Regions from separate parts of the Micromonospora chersina genome, predicted to be linked through region 1. Evidence: riboswitches for the same ligand, from Rfam matches in the RefSeq annotation. Region 1 holds a riboswitch; each other region holds the start of a gene.
What was found. A riboswitch is a leader RNA that binds a small molecule or an ion and turns the genes downstream of it on or off. The one in region 1 is predicted to bind cyclic di-AMP.

Region 1 (7,793 bases):
TCGTCGGTAAGTCGGTCCAAGGCTGGGTGTGTGGCGACGATATGTGCCGTGTTGTAGCAGCCGACACCTGTAACCGTGAATCCTCCCGGCTGGATGGCGTCGAGAAGCGGCACTGCCGTGTGTGGCGCGGTGTCGTGGTAATAGCACGACAAACTGACGTACAGCCCCGTCTTCGTCGAGTCAGCGACCGCGTAGTCGATCGTGCGTTGCGTCAGCTCTGCCCCGCCCTGGCTTGCATGAAAAACCGGATCCGTTCCATTGATCAAGATGTTGCCACTGACGGCGGGCCCCCAAACCGACGTAGTTGAGACAGCTGCTAGGGGCGGAGTTGACTCGCAGGTGGGGTCACCAATCACAAGGGCGCGGTATGTGGCGAAATCTGCGGTGGACATTGCAGTCCACGTCGCGTCGTCGGCGACGACCGGGGTGAGGCCGAGAGCAACCACTTCCTGAGCCTCGACGCTGCTAGTCCCACCAGTAACCGATGATCCGAGGATCAAGACTCGGTCGCTCGGTGCGGCACTGGCGACCGATGAGCCCGCCACAGTCAACATGCCGCTCACGACAACAAGACTTGCCCCGGATGCAGCCCAACGATTGACCCGCCTAGACCAACGCATATAAATCCCCCACCTTAATGAGGCTTGGCGACCGCGTTCACGACAGGGCTATCGCGTGTGGACGCTACGCCAGCGGCTGTCTCTCGCCGAAGAAATGTCCTAAACCCAACACTCGGGCCCTACACCCATCCCCCGATTGTCGGATTGAACCCGCTCCGATTCGGTAGTGACTTTCGCCCTTGGGATGGATCGACGGTTGCCAGGATGGATGCAAGCGCTCCAGAGGCGTCGATTGGGCTGGTGGCAGTCATGTGGGCTACCCAGATGGAGCCGGAGGGGGATCGTTAGCTGACCTCCGATCTATCGCCACACTTCAAGCCCGATGAGCAGTGGAGCGAGAGCGCAATCGGGCGGTCCCACGGGTGATCGGTCAAGGGGCGGCCCGCCTGCGCCTGGCTCCTCTGGTCAACGGGCCCGGTCGCTGGCCCGATCGGGGCGAGGCCGCAGTACCGCGGCTGCTACTAGTCTGGGGTCGGAAGATGCTCAGGTCATGTGCGCAGGCCCTGTTCAGTGCGCATGGACCGTCGCGCCCGTGGATGGCTTCAGGTTCGGGACGATGAGCAGCGATACGACGGCGGCAACAGCGGCCGTCGCTGCGGCGAAGGTGAAGGCGCGGGTGAAGCCGACGCTGCTGCTGCCAGCGATACTCGCCGCCGCGATGCTGGACACCACTGCGACGCCGAGGGCGGCGCCGAACTCGTGGAAGGTGCTGAGAAGACCGGAGGCCAGTCCGGCTTCGTGATGAGCGACCTGCGCCAGCGCGGTTGTGGAGGCGGCGACGAAGGCGCCGCCGATGCCCGCTGCGCCGACGCTGATCCCGGCCACCACCGCAGCCGCACCGTCCCAGAACACGGGCAGCGCGGTGCCGAGCGCGGCGATCGCAAGCCCTGTGGCCGCGACCGGTCGGGCACCGAGGCGGCCGATGGCGTGACCGGCGGCCTGGGCTCCGATGATCGTTGCCAGGGCGACCGGCAGGAACAGCAGGCCGGTGCGCAGCGCCCCGTAACCCTTGTGGTGTTGCAGGTAGAACGACCCGAGGAAGAACATCGCGATCATCAGAGCCGTCGCGGCCAGGATGAGGAACGTGCCGGCGGCAACCGGCCGGCGAGTCAGGATCCGCAGGTCCATCAGCGGTGAGCGCACGGCGCGTTGCACCACGGCGAACACGAGGTACAGGACGACGGCACCGGCCAGCGTCCCGAGGGTCGTCGCGGTCAACCAGCCGCGGTCCCCGGCGTTGATCAGAGCGTAGATGGCCGTGCCGGTCGCGGCGGTGACGAGGATGGCGCCCGGCACATCGAGGCGTGCTCGGGTCGTCGGCGGCAGGTGCGCCGGCAGCATCCGGGCAAGTGCCACCAGCACGATCAGACCGATGGGCACGTTGATGTAGAACACCCACTGCCAACCAGGGCCTGCGGTCAGTACGCCGCCGAGCAGTACGCCGATCGCCGAGCCGGTACCGCCGAGCGCGGACCAGATGCCGAGGGCCTTGTTGCGTTCGTCCCCGTGGAAGGTTCTGGTGAGCACCGACAGCGCCGCGGGCGACAGCATCGCCGCACCGACACCTTGTGCGACTCGGCCGCCGATCAGCAGCGCGGCGCCAGGGGCCAGGCCGGTGATCAGGGATGCGGCGGTGAACACGAGCAAGCCGAGCAGGACCACGCGGCGGGCGCCGAAGAGATCGGCTGCCCTACCGCCGAGAAGCATCAGGCCGCCGAACATCAGGGTGTAGGCGCTGACGACCCAGGTCAGTGTGTCGCGTGCCAGGCCGAGGTCCGTTCCGATGTGCGGCAGCGCGATCGCCACCACGGTGACGTCCAGGATGAGCATGAACTGCGCGACGCCGAGCAGTGCCAGCATGCGCCAGCGGCGTGGGTCGGCGGCGGTGGTGTCGGGTTGGTCGACGGCCTGAGCGGACACAGGGTGGCCCCCAATTCGAACAGTTGTGTTTGAGTTGTGTCGGGTACAGTAACTCGTACAGCACTGTTCGACAAGGGAGTTCGAGTGGCCTCAACGGGGCAGGCGAAGACGCCGGGCAGGCGAGCCGATGCGCAGCGCAGCATCACGGCGATTCTCGAGGCCGCGGTGACGGCCTTGAGCCGCAACCCGGAGGCCAGCGTCAGCGAGATCGCCAAAGCCGCGGGCGTCGGCCGGGTCACCCTCTACGGCCACTTCCCCAACCGGGACGACCTGGTGGAGGCGGCATTCGCCAGAGCCATCGACGAGGGCCACGGCGCACTCGACGCGGTCGATCTGAGCGGCGATGCCAGGCAGGCACTCACCCGGCTGATCCATTCCAGCTGGCTGCTGGTGAATCAGTCCCGGTCCCTGCTACTGGCGGCTCAGGAGGTTCTACCGCCCAGCCGGATCCGCGACCTGCACGCCGGCCCGGTGGAGCGCGTCGAAGGCCTCGTCAAACGCGGTCAGGACGAGGGGGTGTTCCGCAGCGACCTCTCGACCGCCTGGCTGGTCGGCGTCATGCACAGCGTGATGCACAATGCCGCCGACGAGATCAACGCCGGCCGGCTGGACAGCGACGAGGCGCCAGCGTTCATCACCGCGACCGTGCTGGCTGCCTTCACTCCCCCGGGCAGCCGCGTTCCCGCCTGAGCGCGGCTAGCTGATCCCGCCGCTCTGCCCGGTCCATTGCACGCGTTGTCGGTCGTAGCGGCCGACAAACCAGCAGTCTCCCGCGGGGTGACCGGCAGGCGAGTTGTCCGGCGAGGGGCTTGTTCAATCTTCGGGTGCAGCCGGTCCGGCGCGGATCAATGGTGTTCTCGCCTGGACATGCCCAGCTGGCGGACCGGAAATGGCGTCGGGCACCGGCTCGGTGGAGCCGGTGCCCGACGAGAGGTGCGATCAGGCGGAGTAGCCGCGGGTGGCCATCCAGTTCGCCAGGTCGATGGTGGTCATCCAGTAGGAGGCGGTAGCCGCATTCGCCGAGTCGGCAATCCGGACGGTCCGGCCGTCGTCCTTGTAGCCAACCACCGCGATGTAGTGCCCGCCAGGGAACGAGTGCCAGCCGCCATCGGTGTCGGTCGCCGAGCCGACGGTGTTGGCAACCACGGCACGGCCATCGGTGATGGCATCGACCACGTCGGCCTGGAGCTGGTCCATCTGAGCCGGGGTGGCCGCGCCGGGGATCATGTGAGTCCGCCACGGGTCGCCCTTGACCATCTGGTTGAGCCCGCGGGTGGTGTCCTCGGCGGAGTTGGTGCCGTTCTCGGTCGCGCCGAGCGGGGCGACCATCGCATCCTGGGTGGTCTCGACGCCGCTCGCGCTGAGGGCGTTGCGCACCGCGGCCGGGCCGCAGTTCCATAGGCGTACTGCGCCTCGTAGGTGTAGTCGAGAACCTTGGTCGACGGCGGCTTCGGCTTCGGCTTCTTGGTCACGTCCGGGTCGGTCGTGGCCTTGGCCGCCGCGGACGGCGACGCGCTCGGCGAGCTGGATGGGGCGGCGACCCGGGCCTCGCTACGGGTGGCGACGTCGCCGAGCCGGGGGGCCAGCTCGCCAACGGCGGCGGTGTTCTCCTGACGGACCGGCGCGTTATCGGTGGCGAGGGCCGTGCCGACGCCGCCGGCCAGCACAAGCGCTGCGGCGGTGCCGGCAATGATCTGGTACGGGCGCTCGGTCGCGACGCGCCGCAGCTGACGCTTCATTCGGTGCTTCATGTGTTCCTCCACGGGGCCTAAACGGCACACGCCGGCCCGACGCGCGGACGGGTTCACGCGCGTTCATGGGCGGGGTGGCCGCAGGGACGGAAAGCGCCCAGCGTGCCGGGCTCTGCGGGACGGTTACCGGATCTGGATTCGCCGGTCAGGCGAGGGCCGGCACCGCGGCGCCGTGGAGGGGAATGGATCGGGGGGTGGTTCGCACGAGGTTGGAACTCCTTCCGTGGCCGCCTACCGGGTTAGCTGACGGATTCGGGCGGGAAGTACGCCCTACCACGGACATAGCCCGCGGATTCACCCCGGTGTTGCACTGGGTCCCCGGTTCGTGAGATCACGATTGAGCGGGTCGGTACGGCGTCGCCATTTGCGATCGAAAACCGCACCGGACGCGCTGACACTACCGGCGGCCAGGGTGCCCGCCAAGCGCTCCCACCTGCCTAAACCTCGGTCACCATTACTCTGACCGGAACAGTCCGTCACTGACATCACTGGATGTGACGAGTGGCTATGACGGGACTGTCGGGAGACTATCGGACATCGAGGCGGCGTTGGTGCCGAGTTTCTTTGGTCAATCACCATGCCATCGCCCGAATGACCGTTTCCCATCCGAGGTGGGTAGCGGCAACACGGTTTCACGTCACAATTCAGAAAACCTGAGCTGGACAGGTCGGCGGGTGCGACTGGGACCGCGCCGACGCAGTCGGGCGGGCTTCAGGTCCTTATAGGCGATCATGCTGGTGGAAATGGCGCCGGCGACATCCGGCAGGCGGGCCGGCCGGCGCAGCGTAAACACCGATCGCCCGCGCATGGTGACCACAACGGCTGGACCTCGACTTGCGAGTGTCGGCGTGCCGCACCATGTTGTTCGTGCTCACGGATGTGAGAGCGCAGCCGGGCGGTCAGTCGGGAGCCGGATCCGTTGGGGACAGGTGAGCCGGTTCGCTCAGACAAGGGCCGTGGCAACCAGTTCGTAGCCTCAGTAGCGCCGCTGGTGGAGGTCGGCGTCCCGCTGCCTTGACGGTCTTCCCTGCCTGTGGGCCAGAGCCACCGGACGTGCGGGTTCGCGTAGGTCACGAAAGCGGGCGGGCGCCGACGGCGTCCGCCCGCTTTCTCGAAGCAGTGTCAGCGAAGCAGGAACGTCTGGGTCTGGGGGTTCAGCATGGGCAGTTTCCTGGCTCCGGCCGTCTCGCGGCCGCTGAATCGGAGCACGTCCACCCCGCGGGAGATGTCATTGGCGATGATCAGCCCGTTGTACCAGTAGGTCGACCACTGGTTGGACTGCATGTCGTAGTAGGCGATCTCCTTCGGATTACGCGGGTCGGTCAGGTCGACCACGGAGGTTCCCGAGCCGTAGGCAGAGGAGACCAGGATGTTGCGGCCAGCAACGGGCACGTAGTTGAAGTTGTGGTAGGTGCTCGGCTCCGCGCGCGGGATGCGTAGGTGGCTCAGCGGCGTGCTGGGGTCGTCGACCGCGTACGTCCAGATCGCTCCGAACGGCTCCTGTGCGGGCCCGAAGTATTCGTCGCCGAAGGTCACGTACTTCCCGTCGTGGGTGAACGCCGCGCTGTGCCAGATGTCCACGTCGGGCGTGTCGATGTTGGCGATCACGCGGGGCGCCAGGGGGTTGCTGATGTCCCACAGCTGGCCCTGGGACAGGCAGGCCGCAGCAGCGAGCTTGCGCGGGGTCAGCACCTGAATGTCGTGGCAGGCGAAGAAGTCGCCGGACGCGCCGGAGAAGGTGTCGATCCCCTTGATGGTCGGCTCGGCGACGACCGTCGCGGCAAGGCCGGCCTCGGCGTCGCCACCCGGTACGTCGATCACCGAAATGTGCTCGAACGGGGCCCGGCAGTCCGGCCCGATGTTGCTGGCGCTCAGCGGGTACGACGCGACGTAGATATAGGTGCCGCCGTCCTCGCGGGGCACGAGGGTGTGGGTGTGCGAGCCGCAGTCTGTGCGGATGGCCTGGAGGAACCGTGGTGCTCTCGGGTCGCTGACGTCGAAGACGCGGATCCCTTCCCAGGCGCTGGGGGTGGAGGCGGTGACGTTGCGGGATCCCTCGCAACCCGGTGTGCTCTGCGGGGTGTCCACGGACAGGAACACCAGGTCTCGCCAGACGGAAACGTCGCCTTGGGGGCCGTTGCAGTGCACGTCGGCCAGCTCGACCGGCGCGCCCGGCTCTGAGATGTCGACGATCCGGAATCCACCGTAGTGGCCGGCGAAGACGAGGTTGCCGGCGAAGGCGAGGTCGGAGTTGACGCCGCCGGTGTGCTCGTCGGTGGACAGTAGGTGCATGTTCTGGCTGTAGCCGTCAGCGGGGCTGCTCGGCGGGGGCGGCGGGACGGATCCGTCGTCCCATGGCTCGTGCGCCTCGGCCGGCGATGCCATCACGGCGAGCAGGATCGCTGTGGCAGCGATGGCGAGTGATCGGGTTCGGGAAGGTCTATGCACGGCGCCCCCTCACGTCGGACGTGTCGCCGCATGATGCGATCACGCAGGTGAATGTCACACTGTCAAATATCTTCACCTGCCGCTAGACCCTCGGCGAAAACGAACGGTGAGCGCTGTCCGCAGCCCCGGAACTCGGCGCGACGCTCCTTAGGGTGCGCTGGAACCGGACTATGACGGAGGCGAGTTACCGGGGACGGGTGCTCAGCCCGGCCAGGGTGACGGCGACCAGCCGCTGGACGGCTTCGGGACGGGTGACGGTGCCGGCTGCGGTGAGGGCATGCAGGCAGTAGTTGGCCAATTCGTCGGTAGCCACGTCGTCGCGCAGGTCGCCGTCTCGCACTGCCTCGGCAATGAGGTCTTGGACGAAGCCGCGCAGTCGTTGCTGGCCGTGGTTGACGTGTTCGCTGCGGTGCAGCAGCGCGGCGAGTTCGCCGCCGTGGTGGCGCGCGGAGTGGTGCTGGAGGCGGGCGTATGTGTTCAGGACAGCTTCCAGACGCGCGATGGCCGGGGCGGCGGGGTCGACGGCGGCGGTGAGCCGGTCGAGGTGTGTGGCGATCTGACGTTCGTGCCACGCGGTGAGGACGGCCTGCGCGTCGGGGAAGTACTTGTACAGCGTGGCGCGCCCGATCCCGGCCTGCTCGGCGATCTGCGACATCGTTACGGCGACCAGCCCGTGCTTGGCCACCAGTGCGGCCATGGCATCCATGGCGGCGTCGCGAACCGCTGCGCGGTGCGCGTCGATCGTCTCGGTCCACAGCTTGGGCACACCCACATCCTACATGCCGTTCACAGGGACAACAGGTTGCTGTTGACGTAGACAGATTGTCTCTATAATTTGGGGACGCTCCGCGAGCTGCGGGCAACACGAATTCCACCCTGACCCTCGACCACCGGGGAACGGGCCCGCGAACCGCTGGGTTTGCTCCTCGCAACCCACGACCGAGAAGGAACACCGTGCCAGTCCTGCAAGCCCAGATCCAGACCGACCGAGCCACTCGCTATCTCGTCCAGTTCTGCAAGCACGCCGCCGCCATGGGCAGCGGCGGCCACTCCG
Region 2 (7,793 bases), 230 kb from region 1:
CGTGGCGGGCCCGCCCGATGGTCTGGCTCGGCGAGGTCTCGTTCGCCTTCTACCTGGTGCACGTGCTGGTCATGACCACCGTGCTGCGGCTCACCGGGGACTGGGGCACGGGGCTGCGCGGGTGGTGGGGGCCGCTCGCGGTGCTCGGTCTCCTGCTGCTCAACCTGCTGCTCGCCGCGGCTCTGCACCACGGGGTGGAGATGCCCCTGATGCGCCGCCTCGGGCCGCCGCGCCGGGCCCGTCCGGCGGCGGCCACCGCCGCGCCGGCGCCGTCCGTGCCCGCCCCGCGGGCGGCCCCCGCCGCCATTCCGGCCAGGTCTGTCGAGTACGCCGGGCGGCGCGACCCGGGCTAGCCGTGCGCGCCCTGCCGGCGTAGCGCGCGCCGGCGGATCCGGTGAGGCCGCCGCGCCCGCGCCGGCCGTCCGTCCACGCTGGACGGCGTCGGATGAACGGATGGCGCGACACGCCCGGCGGCGGTGCGATGTGGCGGCTTCGGCGGTAGTTTGTACCCGTGCTGCCGATCGCGCTCACCTGTCCCGTGTGGTGGGTGGCGCGCTGGATCGCCCGCACACTGGCCAGCCTGGCCGTCCTCGCCGCCTGCTCGTTCGGCGCGGCGGCGCTGCCTGTCGGCGGCGCCGCGACCGCACCGGTGGCGTCCTCCGCGGTGGCCCCGGTCGAGGGCCTGGCCCTCCCGCCCGGTGCCGCCGCGCGACACCTCGGGGACGGAGCGGGCCGGACCGTCGCCGGACACGATTTCCGGTACACCGCCCGCCGGACTGTCGCCGGACCGGACTTCCGGGCCGCGGCCGGTCCGGCCGCCGGCGCGCACGATGCCGGAAGCGGCGCCGACCTCGACCGGGCGGCCGTGCCGGCCGATGGGCACACGCCGATGGCCGCGACGCGACCGGCGGACCGGCCTGTCGTGCTGGCCGGGCTGGTTCCCGCGACCGTCGGCTCCCGGGCCCCGCCCGCCCGCTGACCCGCCCGTGGGCCGCTGGCCCGCGCCCGCCGCACGCACCGAACCTCACCCCCGCACCCGCCCGTCCGCGGCCCGGCACCGGTTCCCGGTGCACCCGCCGCTCCCACGGCTCGTGCGGACACCTCTCCGCCACGTTCTCTCCCGTGAGGTGCCGACCATGCCGCAGACCGTTCTCTACCGATTCCTGACCGAGGTCCCCGAGGCCGCCGCGATCTGGTCGGCCCTGCTCCTGCTGGCCCTGGGCCTGCTCGCCGTGCTGGTCGCCCGCCCGGAGCGGGACGACGGGACCGATCCGGTGCCCGACCCGGTCGCCGAGGAGGCCGCCCGCCGGGCCGACCTGCGCCGCTACGCCGACGAGGTGGCGGTGGCCGCCACCGGGGCCGCGCAGACCGCCCGGAGGCGGCGGGAGCAGTGGCTGGCCGCCCAGGACGAGGCGGACCGGGCCTGGCGGGCGTACGACGAGGCCGAGGCGTCCGCCCGCCGCTTCGCCGGTGCCGCCGCGCTGCCCGCACCGCACACCCCCCGCACACCGGCCGAGTACGCGGCCCGGGAGCGGTGGCTGCACCACGCCGCGATGACCGCGCACTGGCGGGGCGACCTGAGCGCCCGGCAGCTCGCCGACGTGCTGGCCCACCGCAACGGGTGGGACCCGCGCCGGCACCCGGCCGAGCAGGAGATCGTCCTGGCCCGGGCGGTACGCGAGGGCCGCCGGGCCGGCTGGGCGGCGGCCGCCGAGCGGGAGCGGCGGGCGTGGCGGGACGCCGAGCTGGCCGCCGAGGCGGCCCGGATCCTGGCCGCGGAGGCGTACGCGGCCGCCGACGCGCTCCGACCCGCCCTGGCGGGCGACGCCGCGGGGACGGTGCGGGGGCGGGGCGAGGCGGCGCCGGCTCCGGTCCCGGCCGCCGTGCCCGGCGCGCGCTGGCGCCCGGCCCGGGCCGGCTGACCGGCGAGGTCGGCCGAATCGTTATCCGAATTCGGTGAGCCCGGTCACGCCGACCGCGGAAACGGTCATCGGTGCCGGGCTGGGCGATTGACCCCCGCAATTCCGCGCCGGTCGCCACCGGATGTCCGCTTTTTGCCGCGCGGTACCGCCGTAACTGCTCGTCCCATTGAGTGAAGTGAGTGACCGACTGTTCCGATATCCGTAGTGGTGCACGAGGTTTACGCAGGTGGGACTGCTTGGCAGCCGGCGTACCCACCGGTAGTGTCGGCGCGTCCGGAGCGGTTTTCGATCGCAAGAGGCGACGCCGCGCCGACCCGCCTAATCGTGCTCTCACGAACCGGGGACCCACAGCAACACCGGGGTGAATCCGCGGGCCAGCCCGCGGTAGGGCGTACTTCCCGCCCGAATCCGTCAGCTAACCCGGTCGGCGGTCACGGAAGGAGTGCCATTCCTCGTGCCCACCCCCCGCTCGTCCCCCTGCCTCCACGGCATCGCGGTGCCGGCGCTCGCCTGACGGCGACCGAACCCGGCAACCCGCCCGATCGCCCGGCCCCCCGGGCGCTCCCCGTTCCGCGGCCATCCGCCCCGCAGCGCGCGTGAGTTCCTCCGCGCGCCGGGCCGGCGCGTGCCGCTCACGCCCCGTGGAGGAAACAGTGAAGCACCACCTGAAGCGTCAGCTGCGCCGCCTCGTTACCGAACGCCCGTACCAGATCGTCGCCGGCTCGGCCGCGGCGCTCGTGCTGGCCGGCGGCGCCAGCGCCGCCGTCGCCGCCACCGACGACGCCCCGGCCCCCCGGGAGAACACCGCAGCGGTCGCCGAGCTGGGCTCCCGCCTCGGTGAGGTCGCCAGCCGGGGCGAGGCCCGGGTCGCCGCCCCGTCGCCCTCGGTCTCGCCGAGCGCGTCGCCGTCGGCCGCGAAGCCGGCCGCCAAGGCCGCCGCCGACCCGGACACCACCCCGAAGGCCAAGCCGAAGCCCCCGTCGACAAAGGTGCTCGACTACACCTACGAGGCGCAGACCGCCTACTGGAACTGCGGCCCCGCCGCGGTGCGCAACGCGCTCAGCGCGAGCGGCGTCGAGACCACCCAGGACGCGATGATCGCCCCGCTGAACGCCGGCGAGAACGGCACCAACTCCGCCGAGGACACCACCCGCGGCCTGAACCAGATGGTCAAGGGCAACCCGTACCGGACCCACATGTTCGGCGGCTCCGCGAGCCCCGCGGAGATCGACCAGCTCCAGGCGGACGTGGTCAAGGCGATCACCGACGGCCGGGGCGTGGTGGTCAACATCGCGGGCGACGCCACGGACACCGACGGCGGCTGGCACTCGTTCCCGGGCGGCCACTACATCGCGGTGATCGGCTACAAGAACGACGGCCGTACCGTCCGGATCGCCGACTCGGCGAACCCGGCGCTGCCCGAGTACTGGATCAGCACCATCGACCTGGCGAACTGGGCCGCCACCCGCGGCTACTCCGCCTGAACCACCCCTCCCGTCGGGCACCGGCTCCAGCGAGCCGGTGCCCGACGTCGTCCGCGCGCGTGTCCGCTCTCGCGCCGGCTGTCCGTCCGGTGGCACACTGCGCCCTATGGGCGACGAGACGGGTACCCGCCATCTGCTGCTTCTGCACGGCATGGGCGCCACCGGTGAGGTGTGGCTGCCCTGGGCGCCGCTGCTGGAGCGACACTGGGCGGGGCGCTGGCTCGCCCCGGACCTGGCCGGGCACGGCTGGTCGCCGCCGCTGCCCGGCTACTCCTTCGACGGCCTGGCTCAGCGGGTGGTCGAGGGGCTCGGTCCGGTGACCGAGCGGCTCGGCCCCCACGACCGGCTCGTGCTGCTCGGGCACTCGCTCGGCGGGGTGGTGGCGCTGGCTCTGGCCGCGCGGTCGCGGCGCCTGCCGGTCGACGCGGTGGTCGGGCTCGGCATCAAGGCCGTGTGGTCCCCGGCCGACCTGGAGAAGGCCCAGGAGCTGGCCGCCCGCCCGGTGACCTGGTTCGCCACCCGGGACGAGGCCGCCCGCCGCTACCTGCGGGTCTCCGGGCTGACCGGGCTGTTCGCCCCCGACCACCCGGTGGTGGAGGCGGGGCTGCGCCGCGAGGACGGCCGCTGGCGGCTGGCCATGGATCCGGCGGCGTTCGCGGTGGGGGAGCCCCGGCTGCCCGCGCTGCTGGGCGCCACCGACGTGCCGGTGCTGCTGGCCCGCGGCGAGCAGGACCCGATGGTGACCGACGCGCAGCTCAAGGAGTTGGGCGTCCCGGTCGCCACGCTGCCGGGGCTGGGCCACAACGCGCACGTGGAGGACCCGGCCGCCGTGCTCGCCCTCCTCGACGCGTACCTCTGACCGCCGGGCTCAGGCGGCGGGGGAGGGGACCGGCGAGCCGTCCCGCGGGGCGGGCGCGGTCCAGTCCGCCGCGAGCTGCCGGCGGGCGGCGTCGAGGAACACCTCGGCGTACGACTCGGCCGGGAAGTCACCCAGGTAGCGGACCCGGGTGGCCCAGCGGTCCGCCGCCTTCGGGTCGGTGTCCAGCAGCTCGGTCAGCACCTCGTCAACGTTGGACATGTCCCGGCGCAGCACGTAGCCGGAGCCGGCGAGGGGGAACCGCTCGACGAAGTGCTCGCCGTCGACGCCCATGTCGGTGACCGCGTACGGCTTGCCGGAGTAGAGCCAGTCGGAGATGACCCCGGAGACGTCCGAGACCAGCGCGTCGGCGCGGTTGACGCACTCGGTGAGGGTCAGGTCGCGGCCGGCCGCCGCCCCCCACAGGTGCGCCCGGCCGGTCTTCGCCCGGTCCGCGGCGAGCAGCTCGGTGAGGCGGGCCAGCTGCCGCGCCGAGGCCGGGTTCTGGGCCGTGTAGGGGTGCGCCCGCAGGATCACCGTGGCCCCCCGGTCGAGCAGCCGGCGGATCACCGTCTCGGCCACCGGCAGCGAGCAGTAGTTGGCGTCGGCGTGGTGCCCGGTCCAGGTGGGCGTGTAGAGCACGGTCGGGTGGGCCGGGGCGGTGGCGGGCTCCCGGCGTACCTCGATGGCCTCGACCTGGGGGCGGCCGACCACGACGAACTTCTCGGCGGGGATCTCCACGCCGGCGCGGGCGTACCGCTCGATGGCCGCCGGACCGGCCACGAAGATCTTGTCGAAGATCGCCGAGACCGGGTTGGCGCTGGGCGCCTTGTCGCTGTCGCCGTGGTGCAGCTGCACGTGGGTGAGTTGCGAGAAGCGGATGCAGTGGCTGTTCTTCGCCCCGTGGTTGACGTAGAAGGCCGCCCGCAGGCTCGGCACCAGGGCCTCGTCCATGGTCTTCAGGGTGGGGCAGAAGACCACCGGCGCGCGGGTCGCGGCGGCCACGGTGGGCAGGAACTCGGGCTCGCGCAGCAGCACCATGAACGGCCGGCCGATCCGCTCCAGGTAGGGCAGCCACATGGTGACCTGGTACTCGGAGCCGGGCGGGGCGGAGAAGTAGAGGACGAACTCGGGCTGGTGCCGGCGCAGCGCCCGGCCCACCGGGCCCCCACCGGCCGGCGGCCGGAACCGGCGGCGGGCCAGGTCGAGGCCGACCGCGCCGCAGCCCGCCGCGACCAGCAGCGCGGCCGCCAGGGCCACCCACGCGGGCAGGGCCAGGCCGGCGGCCAGCGCCACGAGGGCGAGCAGCACCAGCAGCGCGTCGCCGAGCCGGGCGGCGACCAGCGGGGTCCAGGACCGGACCGGCAGGTTGGCGGCCCGGATCTCCAGCGCGCCGGCGTCGCGCAGCGGCCCGACCAGCAGCACCAGGCCGAGCAGGACCAGCGCGGTGGCGGCCAGGGCCGGGTCGAAGCCGGCGTCCAGGCGGCGGGCGTAGCCGACCAGGATGCCGGCGGCGACCAGCACCGACTCGGCGAGGCCGTCGGCGGTGGGCCGGACCCGGCGCTCCCAGGCGGTGGCCGCGAGGGCGGCCACCGCGACCGCCAGCCCCCAGCCGGTCGCGCCGGTGAGCGCCACGACGAGGAAGGCCAGCACCGCCAGCCCGGTGGTCAGCACCCGGGCGAGCAGCTTCCGGACCAGGTCACCACGCATCTGGCTCGTCCCGTCCGCGGCTCAGGCGTCGACGCCGGTGGGCAGTTGCTCGGCCGCGTGCGCACCCGCCTGGGCGGGCACCGCGGCCACCGGCTCGCCGGGCGCCCGGCGGACGTCGATCACCTGACCGGTCAGCTCGGAGATCAGCACGTCCAGGGACGCCTGCGCGACCGCCTCGGCGGAGAGCAGGGTGTGCTCCGGCTCCTCGCCGAACGCCTTGGTGCGCATCGGGGTGGCGGTGCGCTCCGGGTTGACGCAGTTGACCCGTACGCCGAACTCGGCCCACTCGTCGGCGAGCGCCTGGGTCAGGTTGACAAGCGCGGCCTTGGTGGCCGAGTAGAGCGCGTAGCGCGCCCGGCCCCGGGTGTAGGAGCTGGAGGTGTAGAGCAGCAGCTGGCCCTTGGTCTGCTGGAGGTACGGCAGCGACTGCCGGGCGATGGTGACCGGGCCCACGAAGTTGACGTGCAGGAGGCGCTCCATCGTCTCCTCGTCCATCTCCGCGAGGGCGCCCTTCTCCAGGATCCCGGCGGTGACCACCACGTGGTCGATCCGGCCGGTCGCCTCGAAGGCGGTCTTCAGCGCGGCGGCCACGTCCTCGGCGCGCTCGACGTGGGTGCCGGTGGTGGAGCGGCTGAACGGGAAGACCTGGGCGCCGTAGCGGCGGGCCAGCTCGGTGAGGTCGTGGCCGATGCCGTAGCTGCCGCCGAAGACCACGATGGTCCGGCCGGTCAGCTCCTCGGAGTAGCTGCGGTGGTCGGTCAGCTTGGGCACCTGGGCGGCGGCGAGCTGGAAGAGCTTGTCGGCCAGGTGCACGTCGACCGGGTGGGTGACCTTGATGTTCTCGTCCGAGCCGTCGATCACCTTGATCGGCGTGCCGGGCAGGTAGCGCAGCACCACGCCGCAGTCGTCGGTGGCGGCGAAGTCCGGGTCGCCCTCGGCCCGCCGGTACGCCTCCCGGATGGTGCCGGAGCGGAACGCCTGCGGGGTCTGGCCGCGGCGCAGCGTGGCGCGGACCGGGATGCCGGTGATGCAGTCGTCCTCGTCGACCTGGATGATCGTGTCGGCGGACGGGATGGCCACGTCCACCGCCGAGTAGGTCCAGAGGGCGTTCACGCACTCGCGCACGATTCGGGCGCTGACCAGCGGGCGCACCGCGTCGTGGAAGAGGATGTTGACGTCGCCCTCGCCGACCGCGTCCAGCGCGATCCGGGTCGTGTCGTTGCGGGTGTCCCCGCCCTCGATCACCTTGCTGACCTTGCGGAAGCCGGCGTTGGCGACGATCCGCTCGGCGTCGGGCACGTGGCCGGCGGCCATCAGCACGATGATCTCGTCGATCTCGGGCGCGGCCTCGAACACGGCCAGGGTGTGCTCGATGATCGGCTTGCCGGCGATCTTCAGCAGCTGCTTCGGGATGCCCAGCCCGAGACGCGTCCCGGTCCCCCCGGCGAGGATCACGGCCACCGTCCGCGAGGGGCGCCAGGGTGCCGGGCTCGCCGGCGCGGCGTCCGGTGCGGGGGTGCGGTCCTGCGTCATTGCCGTTCCTCACTTCTGCGGGTGGATGGGGTTTTGCGACTGGATGACCGGGTGGTGAACTTTCGCCGGCAACCAGGAAACCTTAACGCGTACGACGGAGCGCACCGACCCGGGCGAGCCCGGGACCGGTGCGCTCCCGGACGGCTACTTCTGGTTCTCGTAGGCGTCGCAGACCTCGTCGGTGGGGCCGTCCATTCTGAGGACGCCGCTCTCCAGCCAGATGGTCCGCTCGCAGGTGTCCCGGATCGAGCTGATCGAGTGGCTGACCAGGAAGACCGTGCCGGCGCT
Region 3 (7,793 bases), 1.9 Mb from region 1:
TCAGCCGCGGATCAGCCGGTCCAGGTGCGCCGCCTCGTCGGGCGACGGCTCGCGCATCCCGCTGCGGAGCAGCCGCCACCGGGTCGTCGCCCCGTCCGGGCCGGTGAGTTGCCCCAGCCCCAGCGCGCGGTCGATGTCCCGCCGCACCCGCGGTTCCAGGTACGGCTCGGTGGCGAAGAGGATGCGCAGACGCAGTTCGTCCCCGACCCGCTCCGTCCCGGTGTGGTGGGCCGCCACCGGGCAGGGCGGCTCGTGCTCCCAGTGGCCGCAGAGGGCCACGGTGACGGCGGCCCCGGGAGCGCCGTCGTCGGCGTCCGGTGCCATGGCCAGGACGGCGCTGTGGGCGTACCCCTGTCGCATCCCGTCACTGTGCCACCGTTGGTAAGGAGGGGCCCCCTTTTAGCGCCAGGGCGTTAACGGGGGCCCCTCCTTACGGCAGGTCGGGGTAGAGGGCGGCGACGCCGCCGGAGAGGCCGGCGAGAACCTGGCGGGAGGTGTCGTCGGCGACGATCTCGTAGCGGTCGGCCTCGACGCCGTCGACGGCGATCCGGGCGATCTCGGCGGGGTCGGACTTCGGCGCGGTCACCCGGGCGGTCATGTCGGTGTCCATGTAGCCGACGTGCAGGCCGGCGACGCGGACGCCCCGGTCGGCGAGCTGCGCGCGCAGCGCGTTGGTCATCGACCACTCGGCGGCCTTGGCCGCGCCGTACGCCCCCACCGGCGGGAACGTGATCCAGGACAGGACGGAGAGGATGTTCAGGACGGTGCCGCCGCCGTTGGCCGCGATCCTCGGCGCGAAGGCCCGCACCACCGACAGCGTGCCGAGGTAGTGGGTCTCCAGCTCCCGCCGGATCTCGGCCAGGTCGCCGTCGAGGAGGTCGGCGCCGGTGCTCACGCCGGCGTTGTTGACGAGCAGGGTCACGTCGCCGGCCAGCTCGGCGGCGGCCGCCACCGACGCGGGGTCGGTGATGTCCAGCCGCACCGGGGTGACGCCGGGCAGGTCGACGGTGTCCGGGTTGCGCGCGCCGGCGTAGACGGTGGCGCCCCGGGCCAGCAGCTCGGCGGCCAGGTGCCGGCCGAAGCCCCGGTTGGCCCCGGTGACGAGGGCGGTGCTTCCAGCGATCTTCATGGTGTGCTCCTGAGGGTGGCGAAGGATGGGGTGGTCAGGACGGCAGCAGGCCCGGCCCGGGCAGCAGATCCACCTGGTCGGCCGGCACGTCGTGCCCGGCAGCGCAGCGCAGGGCCACGTGCACGGCCGCGCCGCAGTCGTGGTGGGCCAGCCGGACCGACGGCTCCTCGACGGCGTACGCGTCGCCCCACTCGCGCAGGGCGGCGAGCACCGGCAGCAGGTCGCGGCCCTTGTCGGTGAGGACGTACTCGTCGCGGGTGCGCTGCCCGGGCTCGCGGTAGGGCCGCCGGTCGAGCAGCCCGTCGGCGACGAGGCGCTTGAGCCGGGCGGCGGCCACCGGCTCGCTGACGCCGACGCGGCGCGCGAAGTCGTCGAAGCGCCGGGTGCCGAACGAGGCCTCGCGCAGCAGGAGCAGCGTGGTGCGGTTGCCGACCACCTCGAGCGCCCCGGCGATCGAGCAGTTGGCGGTGGACCAGGAGTCGCGCTGCGCGAGGAAGTCCGTCATGGGCCCGACGCTACCCGGCTGACTTAGGAAAACAAAAGCCAGCTATCTCACGCCGGGCCCGGGAATAACCGCCGTCAGAGCTGGCCGGCGAAGAAGCCGTGCCGGGCGAGCGGCTCGACGATCTCCCGCTCCTCGTACGACAGGTGCGACAGCAGGGTGTCGGTGAGCAGGTCCACGGCCGCCTGGAGTTCGGTGAAGTCGCCCGGTTGCCGGATGAGGTCCACGAGTGCCCGGTCGACGCTCTCCACCACGCCGTGGATCACCACGTGTTCCTCCTCGAGGCGGTCCAGCACCGCCGCCAACCCGGCGTCGGCGCTCCGCAGGTGCGGGAAGATCGAGGCGTCCTCCAGGCCGTGGTGCTGCGTCACCGCCGTGCAGTACGCCGCGCAGTACGCCCCGAGCGTCCAGTTGTTCTGCCGCATGGTCATCTCGTTCAGCACGGCCCGGGCGGCGTCCGGGGCGACCGCGCCGCGCGTGACCTGTTCGAGCAGGTCACGCACCTGGGCGAGCTCCTGGCGCAGGTGGTCGTGCACGTCCACGAGGTGCTGCCCGACGGCCTGCCCCCGGGCCGTGTACACGTGCCCGGCCGGCGGTGGCGGCGCCGCGGGCCGGGTGGACTCGTCCCAGAGCCGGCGCGCGCTGAGCCGTACCCCCGGATCGGGGGTGGGGGAGACCGCCAGCGCTGTCGACCCGCCGGCCTCGACGGCGGCCTGCTGCTCCTCGACGGCGCGGGCGCGGCTGCCCGGCGTGGTCCGCTCGGCGGCGACCAGCTCGCGGACGGCGGGCGCCACCTCCTGGGCGAAGAGCTGGACGGCCCGCGGCTCGTCGCTGCCCAGGATGAAGGTGGCGATGCCGTGGTCCAGGGCGAGCCCGGCCAGCTCCTCCACCCACTGCTCCGGGGGGCCGTCCAGGAAGCCGGCCGGCGACCGGGAGAAGGTGCCGGTGACGTTGAGCAGGCGGCGCACGGCGCCGGGGTCCCGGCCGGCCTCCGCGGCGCCTTCGTCGATAACCGCGTTCAGCGCCGGCAGCTCCGCCGGCCCCTTCGGCAGGTACGCCAGCGACGGCAGCCAGCCGTCCGCCGCGCGGCCGACCAGCCGCAGCATCCGCGGCTTGTACGCGCCCACCCAGATCTCCGCCGGGTGCGCCGGCGCCGGGCCGCGCTTCGCGCCGACCACCCGGTAGTGCTCGCCCTCGACGCGGACCATGCCGCGCCGATCGGTGTCCCAGACCTCGCGGATCACGCGGATCGCCTCGTCGAGGGCGTCCACGGCAGCGCCGGGGGAGAGCCGCCGGCCGCCGACCGCCTCGATGGCCTCCCAGAAGGCGCCGGCGCCGAGGCCCAGCTCGACCCGGCCGCCGGTGAGCAGGTCCAGGCTGGCCACGCTGCGGGCGAGCACCACGGGTTGCCGCAGCGGCAGGTTGAGCACGTTCCCCGCGAGGGTGATGCGGCTGGTGGCGGCGGCCACGAACGACATCAGCGTCCAGGTGTCCAGGAACCCCGGCTGGTAGGGGTGGTCCTGGAAGGTGACCAGGTCCAGGCCGACCTGCTCGCAGAGCTTCGCGCGCGCCACCACCTGCTCCGGCCGCCCGGCCGAGGGGGTGAGGAAGCCGCCGAAGGCCAGCTCGTGTCCGTGGTCGCTCATGCCTCGCCGCCTCTAGCCGATCTTGCGCGAACCCTGCCACGGTAGCCCGCGCCGGCGCCCGCCCGCCCGGCGGTTCCGGAACCGGCACGGATTGTTCACAGTCGATGCTCACGGGCATAGGGTGCCGGTGAACGGCCCCAGCGTTCCTCCGGAAGGAGCGACCCGTGATCCGTCACCACCACCGCCCCCGTCCGCTCGCCCTCGCCCTCCTGCTCGTCGCGGTCACCGCCCTGGCCGCGCCCGCCCCGGCCACCGCGGCCGGCCTGCCGTACCAGGACCCGACGCTGCCCGTCGCCACCCGCGTCGCCGACCTGCTCGCCCGGATGACCCTCGACGAGAAGCTCGGCCAGATGACCCAGGCGGAGCGCGGCTCGGTCACCGCGAGCGACCTCACCACGTACCGGCTCGGCTCGGTCCTCTCGGGCGGCGGCTCCGCGCCCACGCCGAACACCGCCACGTCCTGGGCCGACATGTACGACGGCTTCCAGCGCGCCGCCCTGGCCACCCCGCTCGGCATCCCGATGATCTACGGCGTCGACGCCGTGCACGGGCACAACAACGTGTACGGGGCGACCATCTTCCCGCACAACATCGGCCTCGGTGCGACGCGTGACCCGGCGCTGGTCCAGCAGATCGGCCAGGCCGTCGCCGAGGAGATCACCGGCACCGGTGTGGACTGGAACTTCGCCCCCTGCCTCTGCGTGGCCCGCAACGACCGGTGGGGCCGCACCTACGAGTCGTTCGGGGAGACGCCGGACCTGCCGTCGAGCCTGTCCACCCTGGTCACCGGCCTCCAGGGCACCACCCTGGGCGGGCCCACGTCGGTGCTCGCCACCGCCAAGCACTACGTGGGCGACGGCGGCACCACCGGCGGCGACGACCAGGGCGACACCCAGCTCAGCGAGGCCGACCTGCGGGCCATCCACCTGCCGCCGTTCCAGGCCGCGGTGCAGCGCGGCGTGGGCTCGGTGATGATCTCCTACAGCAGCTGGAACGGGGTGAAGCTGCACGGCCACCGCTACCTGATCACCGACGTCCTGAAGGGGGAGTTGGGCTTCTCCGGCTTCGTGGTGTCCGACTGGAACGGCATCGACCAGATCGACGGCGCCAGCGGGTTCACGGCCGCCGAGGTGAGCGCCGCCGTCAACGCCGGCATCGACATGGTGATGGTGCCGACGGCCTGGAAGACCTTCCTCAGCACGCTGCGGGCCGAGGTACAGAACGGGCATGTGCCGATGAGCCGGATCGACGACGCCAACCGGCGGATCCTCACGAAGAAGTTCGAGCTGGGCCTCTTCGAGCGGCCGTACACCGACCGGAGCAGGACCTCGACGGTGGGCGGCGCGGCGCACCGCGCGCTGGCCCGCCAGGCCGTGCGGCAGTCCCAGGTGCTGCTCAAGAACGACGGCGGCGTGCTCCCGCTGGCCCGGGACAACAACAAGATCTTCGTGGCCGGGAAGAACGCCGACAACATCGGCAACCAGAGCGGCGGGTGGACCATCTCCTGGCAGGGCTCGTCCGGCGCCGTCACGCCCGGCACCACCATCCTCCAGGGCATCCGGGCGGCCGCCGGTCCGACCACGACTGTCACGTACAACCAGCGCGGCACCGGCATCGACAGGACCTACCGGGCGGCGATCGCGGTGGTCGGCGAGACACCGTACGCCGAGGGCCAGGGCGACCGCACCGGCAGCATGAGCCTGGACCGCGACGACCTGCGTACCATCACGACGCTGCGCAACTCGGGCGTGCCGGTGATCGTGGTGCTGGTCAGCGGCCGGCCGCTGGACGTGGCCGCCGAGCTGCCACGGTGGAACGCGCTGCTGGCGTCCTGGCTGCCCGGCACCGAGGGCGGCGGCGTGGCCGACGTCCTCTTCGGCGGGTACGCGCCGACCGGCAAACTGCCGATGACCTGGATGAACTCGGTCAGCCAGCAGCCCATCAACGCGGGCGACGGTCAGGTCCCGCTCTTCCCGCAGGGATACGGCCTGACCTACTGAGCCGCCCCTCAATAAGCCCCCTTCGGACGGTGCGCAACTCGAACGGGGCGACCTTCGCCCGGCCGGGTGAAGAACCTCACAAGAAGTGGGCGTTCGTCGCAAAACGTTCCTAACGTCGATTCCGTTCGCGATCGCGGACACCACGGGCCGGCAACGCCTAATCCCGCCGCCGGCCCGGTGGTACCTGGACCTCAGGCGGGAGCGGGGGAACCACGTTCCTCGGTGCACGACACCTCGGGGTGAAGCCGCCACCGGCGGCCGGGCTCCTCGGCCCGAACCCGACAGCTCACCTCGTCGGCGTGGAGGAAACCCACATGGCAAGTGAACACGTCGCCCGTCACCGACGGACCGCGCAGCGTCGCACCGCCGTCGGGGCGCTCGTCGTCGGCGCCGCCACCGGCGCCGCCGCCCTTCTCGGCCCGGCCGCCCCGGCCAGCGCCGCCGGCGTCAACTGGGACGCCGTCGCCCAGTGCGAGTCCGGCGGCAACTGGCACATCAACACCGGCAACGGCTACTACGGCGGGCTCCAGTTCTCCCGGAGCACCTGGAACGGCTACGGCGGCCAGAAGTACGCCAGCCGCGCCGACCTGGCCAGCCGCAGCGAGCAGATCGCCATCGCCGAGAAGGTCCTCGACGGGCAGGGCATCGGCGCCTGGCCGGTCTGCGGCAAGAAGGGCGGCTCCACCAAGAGGTACGCCAGCAAGGACTCGGGCTCGACGAAGTCCGCCAAGAAGGCCACCACGGAGCGGAAGTCGCGCGCCGACCGGCCGACCGTCCGAAGCGAGCGGCGTGGCACGCCGGGCACGAGCGGCGCCGGCAGCTACGTCGTCCGGTCCGGAGACACCCTCTCCGAGATCGCCGACGCGAAGAACGTGGCCGGCGGTTGGCAGGCCCTCTACGAGCGCAACAAGGACGTGGTGGGCGCGAACCCCGGCCTGATCTTCCCGGGCCAGAAGCTGCGCCTGCGCTGAGACCCCACCGGAACGGCCCCGTGCGGGCCGGTCCACCGCACCACGAACGCCCGGCCGGGGATCCCGGCCGGGCGTTCGTGTCGGACCGGGTTCGGGCGGGCTCACCGGCGCCCGCGTCGGGGGTGGTTGCTATCGTCACGGTGCTCGGAAAGACGTGAAGAAAGCGCGGATATGACCAACGACCCGTTCTCCGCGGCCGCGAGCCTCGACGAGCTGCTGACCAGGACCCAACAGGCGCTCTCCGCGATGCGGTCCCGGGCCGCCGAGCACCCCGACGGCGCGCCGGGCGAGCTGCTCCGGGCCGAGGGCGCCGCGGCCGGCGGCCGGGTCCGTGCCGTCGCCGTCCAGGGTGGCCGGCTGGAGTCCGTCACCGTCGACCCCGCGTTGGCCGGGGAGTCCGTCGAGGCCCTCTGCGGGCACCTGGTGTCGGCCGTGAACGCCGCCCTCACCGAGCTGGACGCCCGGGTCAGCGCCTCGGCCCAGGCGGACGTGGACGCCCTCGCCGCGCGGCTCGGCGGCCTGCCCGAGCAGTCCGCGCGGGACATGGAGCGATTCGGTCGGGCCATGGAGGGCGTCGCGGCCCGGATCCGCCGCGACGGCGCCGGCTCCGGCGCGGCCCGCCCGGCCTGACCGGCGTCCGGCCGGTGCGCCCCGGCCGGCGACCTGCCGCGGGAACGACGAAGCGGCCGGCCGTCGGGAGGACGACGACCGGCCGCTCCGCTGCGATCAGCTCAGGGTGACCGCGGTGTCGTCGACGACGAAGGAGGTCTGCAGGGAGCTGTCCTCCACGCCGCTGAAGGAGATGGTGGCGGTGGTGCCGGCCAGCGACGAGATGTCGAAGGACCGCTGCACGTAGCCGGTGGCCTTGTTGAGGTTGGAGTAGGTGGCCAGGGTGGTGCTGCCCGCCTTCACGGTCAGCTTGTCGTAGGCGGTGGTCGTGGTCGACTCCGCGCTGTCGATGTGCAGCCAGAAGCTCAGCGTCGCCCGGCAGCCGGCCGGAATCGTCACCGACTGCGAGAGCGTGTCGGTGTGCGTCGTGCCGTAGCCGTCGAGCCACGCCTTGTAGGAGCCGCCGTGCGCGGCCTGGGCGGTGTCGTTCGTGATGACGCCGGAGCTGGCGGTCCAGCTCACGTTGCCGGACTCGAAGCCGGGGTTGGCCAGCTTCTGGCCGGTGCAGCTGCCCGACGGCGGGGTGGTCGTGGCGGTCGGCGTCGGGGTGCTGCCGGTGCAGGTCGCCTCACCGGTCTGCGCCGGCACGCTGATCGCGTTCCAGGCGGCCTTGACCGCGTTGAACTCGGTGCAGCTGGTCGGGTAGAGGTTCTTCGCCGCCTGCAGCGTCCAGACCCGGTACTTCAGGTACGACGAGGACGAGGTCTTCAGCAGCATCGCGTTGTACATGATCTTCATGGCCTTCTGGATGCCCAGACCGGTCACGCTGCTGCCGTTGCAGGTGGAGCTGGCCGGCTGGCCGTTGGTCGGGCTGCTGCCGTTGGCCAGCAGGTAGAACCAGTGGTTGCCCGGGCCGGCCGCGGCGTGCACCTCGGT

Region 2: another riboswitch for cyclic di-AMP. It lies ahead of GA0070603_RS09795 (C39 family peptidase); the one in region 1 lies ahead of GA0070603_RS10625 (C39 family peptidase).
Region 3: another riboswitch for cyclic di-AMP. It lies ahead of GA0070603_RS02035 (LysM peptidoglycan-binding domain-containing protein); the one in region 1 lies ahead of GA0070603_RS10625 (C39 family peptidase).

What each region holds. Positions count from the first base shown of each region.
Region 1 covers NZ_FMIB01000002.1:2,345,982-2,353,774, forward strand. Annotated here, with positions in the region: gene GA0070603_RS10610 (GDSL-type esterase/lipase family protein) at 1-554, opposite strand, end outside; gene GA0070603_RS10615 (MFS transporter) at 1,128-2,480, opposite strand; gene GA0070603_RS10620 (TetR/AcrR family transcriptional regulator) at 2,625-3,230, shown strand; partial or broken gene GA0070603_RS10625 (C39 family peptidase) at 3,480-4,291, opposite strand; cyclic di-AMP (ydaO/yuaA leader) riboswitch at 4,505-4,645, opposite strand; gene GA0070603_RS10630 (LVIVD repeat-containing protein) at 5,414-6,583, opposite strand; gene GA0070603_RS10635 (TetR/AcrR family transcriptional regulator) at 6,924-7,505, opposite strand; gene GA0070603_RS10640 (DUF2218 domain-containing protein) at 7,694-7,793, shown strand, end outside.
Region 2 covers NZ_FMIB01000002.1:2,120,706-2,128,498, reverse strand. Annotated here, with positions in the region: gene GA0070603_RS09810 (acyltransferase family protein) at 1-353, shown strand, start outside; gene GA0070603_RS09805 (hypothetical protein) at 512-979, shown strand; gene GA0070603_RS09800 (hypothetical protein) at 1,137-1,922, shown strand; cyclic di-AMP (ydaO/yuaA leader) riboswitch at 2,228-2,367, shown strand; gene GA0070603_RS09795 (C39 family peptidase) at 2,564-3,406, shown strand; gene GA0070603_RS09790 (alpha/beta fold hydrolase) at 3,513-4,265, shown strand; gene GA0070603_RS09785 (CDP-glycerol glycerophosphotransferase family protein) at 4,275-5,972, opposite strand; gene GA0070603_RS09780 (bifunctional cytidylyltransferase/SDR family oxidoreductase) at 5,994-7,505, opposite strand; gene GA0070603_RS09775 (ABC transporter ATP-binding protein) at 7,650-7,793, opposite strand, start outside.
Region 3 covers NZ_FMIB01000002.1:463,863-471,655, forward strand. Annotated here, with positions in the region: gene GA0070603_RS02010 (hypothetical protein) at 1-360, opposite strand; gene GA0070603_RS02015 (SDR family oxidoreductase) at 431-1,129, opposite strand; gene GA0070603_RS02020 (winged helix-turn-helix transcriptional regulator) at 1,164-1,634, opposite strand; gene GA0070603_RS02025 (LLM class flavin-dependent oxidoreductase) at 1,709-3,277, opposite strand; gene GA0070603_RS02030 (glycoside hydrolase family 3 protein) at 3,442-5,277, shown strand; cyclic di-AMP (ydaO/yuaA leader) riboswitch at 5,432-5,586, shown strand; gene GA0070603_RS02035 (LysM peptidoglycan-binding domain-containing protein) at 5,592-6,248, shown strand; gene GA0070603_RS02040 (YbaB/EbfC family nucleoid-associated protein) at 6,420-6,878, shown strand; gene GA0070603_RS02045 (M4 family metallopeptidase) at 6,975-7,793, opposite strand, start outside.